DNA from 3 places in the Streptomyces sp. NPDC058751 genome. Region 2 is predicted to be linked to each of the others. Evidence: riboswitches for the same ligand, from Rfam matches in the RefSeq annotation. Region 2 holds a riboswitch; each other region holds the start of a gene.
The links. Region 2 has a riboswitch for cobalamin ahead of ACFW6B_RS19795 (cobalamin biosynthesis protein). Riboswitches for the same ligand answer to the same signal wherever they lie in the genome.

Region 1 (2,191 bases), on a different contig from region 2:
AGGTTCAGGTTGTGCGTACGCCGGGCGTCCTCACCGGTGTTGTCCCGCAGCTCCAGGAACTCCTCGATGTCGGAGTGCCAGGTCTCCAGGTAGACCGCCGCCGCGCCCTTGCGCCGGCCGCCCTGGTTCACCGCGGCGACCGAGGCGTCGAGCGTCTTCAGGAACGGGACGATGCCGTTGGAGTGCCCGTTGGTGCCCCGGATCAGCGAACCGCGCGAGCGGATGCGGGAGTACGACAGCCCGATGCCGCCCGCGTGCTTCGACAGCCGCGCCACCTGGTGGTAGCGGTCGTAGATGGAGTCCAGCTCGTCCAGCGGGGAGTCGAGGAGGTAGCAGGACGACATCTGGGGGTGCCGCGTACCGGAGTTGAAGAGCGTGGGGGAGGAGGGGAGGTAGTCGAGGCGGCTCATGAGCCGGTAGAGCGCGGCGACCTCGTCCACCGAGCGGACCGTGTCGTCCTCTGCGAGCCCGGACGCCACCCGGAGCATGAAGTGCTGGGGCGTCTCGACGACCTTGCGGGTGATCGGGTGCCGCAGCAGATAGCGGCTGTGCAGCGTGCGCAGCCCGAAGTAGCCGAAGCGGTCGTCGCCCTCGGCGTCGACCAGCGCGTCGAGGCGGGCCGTGTGCAGCCGCACGAACGCGGCCGTACGGTCGGCGATCAGGCCCTCGCGGTGGCCGACGGCGACCGACTCGGAGAAGGTGGTGACGCCCTGGGAGGCCGCCTCCGCGGCGATCGTGATCGCGAGCAGGCGCGCGGCCAGCCGCGAGTAGGCGGGGTCCTCGGAGATGAGACCCGCGGCCGCCTCGGTGGCCAGTTCGCGCAGCTCGGCCTCGTCGGCGCGGGCGGACCGGCCGCGCAGCGCCGCGGCGGCGACCCGGCCGGGGTCGGCGTCGGGGAGGTCGGCGGTGAGGTCCGTCAGGGTCCGCAGCAGCGCGGTCCCGGGACCGTCGGTCTCCACCGGGGCCTGCTGCGCGGTCACTGAAGCCGGATCGGCTGGCGCGATGGTCACGTGGGCTCTCCTCGCTCGGCACGGGGCCTCGCGGGCGGGCTCGGGGCACACGGGAGCGCTTTCGGGCAGCAGCGCGCCGCGTCCACCGGCCCATTCCGCGAGGCCCGGACGTCGTCGGCACCCGGGCCGGACGGCCGGGGCGCGCTGCCGGCAGGTCCTCGGACTGACGCGGGTGCGGGCACACGCGAACGCGAACACACACAAGTACACCGTTGCGGGACAGTTCCGGATTCGCACCGGATTCCCCTGCGGCGACAGCGACCATGAGCATACATCTTGTGCCGGGCCTCGGGACTGCCCCCACATCTTGTGTCCGCTCGGTGTCCGAGAGCGCTACGGAGTGTGCCGGAGCGTCAACTCGTAGGTGAGCAGCAGGATGTCGTCGAGCTCCGGAAGGGGGTTCCAGTCGCGGCCCGGGGTGCGGGTGAAGCCCACGCGCTCGTAGAGGCGGTGGGCGCTGTGCATGGTGCGCTGGGTGGACAGCACGAGGCGCGCGCAGCCCTCGACGGCCCGCGCCCGGCCGACGCAGGCGCGCACCAGGGCCTCGCCCGCACCCCGGCCGCGCGCCTCCCGCGCGACGGCCAGCATCCGGATCTCCGCCTCCCCGGCGCGCGCGAAGTCGGCCATCGGCCCGGCGTCCGCCACGAAGGTCACGCTGCCGAGCACCCGGTCCCCCTCGACGGCGACCAGCACCTCGGCGACGGCCGCGCGCCCCGCGACGTCCCGCAGCCTCGCGAGGTACGCGTCGCTCTCCCCGAAGTCCAGCAGCCCGTCCCCGAGGTAGGCGCGGGCCGCGATCTCGCCGACGACGGGGTACTCCTCGGGCCGGGCGGGCCGGATGACGATGTCCATGGGGGCGAGTGTGCCCGACCGGCACGGCGACGGGCCGCCGGTTTTCCTCCGACGGCCCGTCACCCCGCCTCCGGGGCAGGTCCCCGCGTCCGGGACGGGTCCCGCGTTCTAGTGGGTCGCGCCCGCCGTGGCCGGCGGGAGCTCGGTGTCGACCCCCGGATCGCCCGCGTCGGCCGTGTAGTCGCCGGGCGAGGTCTCGTCCACGCCCTCCGGGGCCTTGAACGCCCTGAGGACGAAGGTGAGGACGACGGTCACGGCCACGTTCAGGACGAACGCGGTCAGACCGAGGTAGCCGATCTCCCCGATACCGGGAATCTCCTTCGAGTTGC
Region 2 (2,191 bases):
GTTCCGAAGAACCCGCGCGCGCTCATCTCGCCCACCGGCCTGCCCATCAGGACGACCTGGCTGGTGCGGTCCCCGCCCGGCTTCAGCAGCACGGGATTCATCAGCGCGGTCGGCTCCACCCGGGCGGCCTGCGCCTGCATCGCCTGCGCCCGCCCGATCTCCGCGCCCTCACGCGTCACGAACGAGTTCAGGGACATGTTCTGCGCCTTGAAGGGCGCCACCTTGACGCCCTGGCGCACCAGCCACCGGCAGATCCCGGCGGTCACGACGCTCTTGCCCGCGTCGGAGGTGGTCCCGGCGATCAGCAGCCCGCCGCTCATGCGGTGTGCCCCTTCCTGGTGGACGAAATCCGTCCGGTCGTGGAGAGCAGAGCCCGTCCGGCCCCGGAGAGCAGAGCCCCTCCGGCGGCGCTCACGCCGAGCGCGAGCCAGCCGACGCGCCGCGAGAGCCGTACGGCCCGTTCGATGTCCCGGACGTGGACGGCGCGCCCCGCGCCGTTGAGCACGGGCCGGTGCTCGACCCGTCCGCCGTACGAGAGGGTGCCGCCGAGCCGCACACCGAGCGCGCCCGCGAACGAGGCCTCCACGGGCCCGGCGTTGGGGCTCGGGTGCTCGCGGGCGTCCGCGCGCCAGGCGCGCACGGCACCGCGCGGGTCGGGTCCGGCCACGGCGGCGAGGACGGCGGTCAGCCGGGCTCCCGGCCAGCCGGCGAGGTCGTCGAGCCGGGCGGAGGCCCAGCCGTAGCGCCGGTGGCGGGGGGACTTGTGCCCGACCATGGCGTCGAGCGTGTTGACCGCGCGGAAGGCGACGAGCCCGGGCACACCGCCGACGGCGCCCCAGACCAGGGCGCCGACGACGGCGTCGGAGGTGTTCTCGGCGACGGACTCGACGACGGCGCGCGCGACGCCGTCGGCGTCCAGAGCCTGCGGGTCGCGTCCGCACAGGTGCGGCAGCCGCTCCCGGGCCACGCCGAGGTCACCGGCCGCGAGCGCGCCGCCGATCGCCCGTGCCTCGCGGCCGAGGGAGGTTCCCCCGACGACGGCCCAGGTGGCGGCGGCGGTCAGCGCGACGGACGCGGCGGGCGAGGTGCGGACGCGACGGCTCGCGAGCGCGGCGAGTCCGGTGGCGCCGCCGACGCAGACGGCCGTGTGCAGCGCGCCCCACCCGCGGTGGTCCCGCCACAGTGTCCGCTCCACGGCCGCGGCGGCCCGCCCGAAAGCGGCGACCGGATGCCCCCGGCGGGGATCGCCGAGCAGCAGGTCGCCGAGGAGGCCGGCGGCGGCGCCGTACGCGAAGACGCGATCGGCACGCACGGGGTCAGCCGGCCGTGGGGTGGAGCGGAACCCTCGTACTTGGCGGAACGGGCAACGGGCAGCCGCGCATGGCTATATGTCCTCACTCAGGGTGTCCACGCCCTGGTTCGACGAGACCGGCGGTGAGAGTTCCTGGCTCCCGGGGAGTTCCTTCCCCGATGACAGTGGCGGGACCGCGCCGGATTCTCACCGGCTTCCTCTCATGCCGCCGTACTTGGCTCCGGCAGTCCACCACGGGGTGTGAACGGCCGTCAACTGGCTCTTGACCTGCGGAGGGACAGTGTGCGCAGGCCCACATACGCGTGGGGCGCGGGACGGTGTTCCGTCCCGCGCCCCACGCGCGGTACCGCTCCGGGCGGCCCGGTTCCGGGCCGCCGGTGCCGGGCTACTTCATGACGATCAGGGAGATGCCGTACGCCACCGCCGCGGCGCAGGCCGCGAAGCAGACGTACGCGCCGGTGGCCGCCGCGACCGCGGAACCGCCCTGGGCGGACTCCTTCTTGGAGAGGCCGGCGACGCCGAGGGTGAAGAGGGCGACGAGGGCGACGCTCACTCCGAGGGTGACCCCGAAGACGGACCCGAGGGCTGACCAGTCGATGTGCATGCTGTTTCTTCCTTCGGTTTCTCAGGCCACTCGGGACTGCGCCGGCTGGTTCACCGCGGCCTCGACCGGAGCCGGGATGGTGGCCGTGAGGCCTTCGGTCACCGTGCCGACCGGGGGCGGGGCGACGGCGGCGATGGCCTGCGTCACCACACCGGCGGGCTCCTCGTCGTCGTTCACGTTGGTGTGGTCGACGACCTCGTGGCGCGAGCGCCGCCAGATCGCGAAGCTGGAACCGACCAGGAAGACGGCGACCAGAGTGGTGCCCCAGGCGCCGA
Region 3 (2,191 bases), on a different contig from region 2:
CGCCGATGATCCACCAGACGCCGAGGCCCTCGCCGTCGTCCTTCTTCTCGTCGTTCTTCTTCTCGCTCGGGCTCGCCGAGGCGCCGGCCGCGACCGGGGCGGGACCCGTGGCGTTGAGCTGTGCGACGAGGTCCTTGCCGCCGAAGTCGCGCGGGTCGGTGCCGGTGGCGTGCGCGGCGAAGATCAGCTGCGCGTACGCGGCCGGGCCGGACTTGGCCGCCCAGTCCGCGGAGTTCTTCTCCAGCCAGGCGAGCGGCTTCTGCGCGTCCTTCGTCGCGCCGATGGCGGCCAGGGCCACGACCGCGTCCGCCGTGTTGCCGTAGTCGGGCTGGTCCTCGGCGCCGGGCAGCGCGGACTTCAGGTACGAGGTCTTCGCCATGGTCTTGGCGAGGTACTCGGCGCCGTTGCCCGCCGCGTCCGCCAGGTTGGGCTCGTCACCGATGTGGCAGCCCGTGAGGTCGAAGGCGTTGCCGGTCGCCGCCACGAAGCCCTGGCCCATGCCGGCCGTCACGCCCGCCGCGGTCGCGTCCGCGTTCGCCGCGAGCTTGCCCTTCTTGTCGGGCTGGTAGGCGAAGGCGCCGTCGCCCTCCGCGTCGCAGGCCGTCGACAGCTTCAGCAGGGCGTCGTGGGGGGACTTGCCGTCCTTGGTGACGCTCGCGGGCTTCGTGCCGACCGCCTTCAGCGCGCCGATCACGACGGACGTCGAGTTGGTGTCGCTGGGTCCGCCGGCCATGTAGCCCCAGCCGCCGTCCTTGTTCTGCGCGGACTTCAGCCAGGCCACGGCCTTGCCGGTGGCGTCGTCGTGCCCGCCGAGCGCGCCGAGGGCCTGGACGGCGGCCGCGGTGCTGTTGGTGTCGACCTGGGTCTTCGCGTCGCACGCGGCACCCGCGTCGGCGCGGTACGCGGCGAAGGCGCCGTTCGCGCACTGCTGGCCGGTCAGCCAGTCCACGGCCTTGACGGCGGGCTTCACGCCGACGGTGTGCTGGGCGAGCAGCGCGAGCGACTGGCGCCAGACACCGTCGTAGGTCGGGTCGGCGGAGCCGAACAGGCCCGAGGGGAGCGCCACCGAGGGGGTCGGTGAGGGGGACGAGCCGGCGGCGGTGGCGGCCGGTGCGGCGACCGCCCCGATGACGGCGGTGGCGGCCAGTACCGCTGCGGTGCGGCGAACAGACATGACTCTCCCTGCGGGGAGCCGGGCAGCACCGGGCACGCTCAGGCATCCGGGCGGCTCCGGCTCCGTATCCCTCGACGGTGCCGGCCGTCGGCGGGCTGCCGAGGGCACGAGCCGGTCACGTCCCGTGCGAGGCGATCCGGCTCACCACCGAAGTGGCTCACGGTTGCGGGTCAGCGCCGGATTTGCACCGGCTTCTCCTCGTAAGGGTGTGATGACGACGCGCACACTCTACCGGCCGTGCGGAATCGGTCGGTTGTCGCGTGCGGCACTGGCCCGGGGTGACCTGGGCGACATCCGCTAGGTTCGGGTCATGCGAACCGGGAGACTGCTCGGCTCGGGGCGTTCTGCGGACGTCTACGAGATCGACGAGGCGTGGGTGCTGCGGCGGGACCGTGCGGGCCGGGGCGACGCCGCGGCCGAGGCGGCGGTGATGCAGCACCTGCGCTCGCACGGCTATCCGGTGCCGGGTGTGCGGGCCGCGGCCCGCGGGGACCTGGTGATGGAGCGGCTGTCCGGGCCGACCGTCCTGGAGGCGTTCGGGCAGGGCCTGCTCTCCGCCCAGGAGGCGGGGCTCGTCCTGGCCAGGCTGCTGCGCAAGCTGCACGCCGTGCCCGCGCTGATCTCCGCCGACCCCGGTGTCCGTGTCCTGCACCTGGACCTGCACCCCGGCAACGTGATGCTCACCCCGGACGGGCCGAAGGTCATCGGCTGGTCCGGCGCCGAGGAGGGGGCGCCCGCTCTCGACTGGGCGATGTCCGCCGTGATCCTCGCGCGGGTCGCCGTCGGCGGCGAGGCGGCCGGGGACGTGGCCGGGGAGGTGCTGGAGGCGCTGCTCGACGGGAACGAGGACCAGGTGACCGAGGCGGGGCTCCTGGAGGCGGGCCGGCGCAGGGCGGCCGACCCGGCGGCGAGCGCCGACGAGGCCGGACTCCTCGGCGAGGCGGACGAGTTGGTGCGGGAGCTGTTGGGCGGCTGAGGGGCCGGGACGCGGGAGTCGTCGGACGGCCGAGGGACCGG

Region 1: another riboswitch for cobalamin. It lies ahead of ACFW6B_RS33180 (ribonucleoside-diphosphate reductase subunit alpha); the one in region 2 lies ahead of ACFW6B_RS19795 (cobalamin biosynthesis protein).
Region 3: another riboswitch for cobalamin. It lies ahead of ACFW6B_RS28915 (prenyltransferase/squalene oxidase repeat-containing protein); the one in region 2 lies ahead of ACFW6B_RS19795 (cobalamin biosynthesis protein).

The regions. Positions count from the first base shown of each region.
Region 1 is NZ_JBHYPZ010000046.1:44,041-46,231, forward strand. It holds gene ACFW6B_RS33180 (ribonucleoside-diphosphate reductase subunit alpha) at 1-1,010, opposite strand, end outside; cobalamin riboswitch at 1,142-1,291, opposite strand; gene ACFW6B_RS33185 (GNAT family N-acetyltransferase) at 1,344-1,862, opposite strand; gene mctP (monocarboxylate uptake permease MctP) at 1,971-2,191, opposite strand, start outside.
Region 2 is NZ_JBHYPZ010000020.1:61,092-63,282, reverse strand. It holds gene ACFW6B_RS19800 (cobyric acid synthase) at 1-320, opposite strand, end outside; gene ACFW6B_RS19795 (cobalamin biosynthesis protein) at 317-1,312, opposite strand; cobalamin riboswitch at 1,418-1,561, opposite strand; gene ACFW6B_RS19790 (hypothetical protein) at 1,698-1,916, opposite strand; gene ACFW6B_RS19785 (anion permease) at 1,938-2,191, opposite strand, start outside.
Region 3 is NZ_JBHYPZ010000035.1:103,683-105,873, reverse strand. It holds gene ACFW6B_RS28915 (prenyltransferase/squalene oxidase repeat-containing protein) at 1-1,174, opposite strand, end outside; cobalamin riboswitch at 1,284-1,414, opposite strand; gene ACFW6B_RS28910 (phosphotransferase) at 1,485-2,150, shown strand.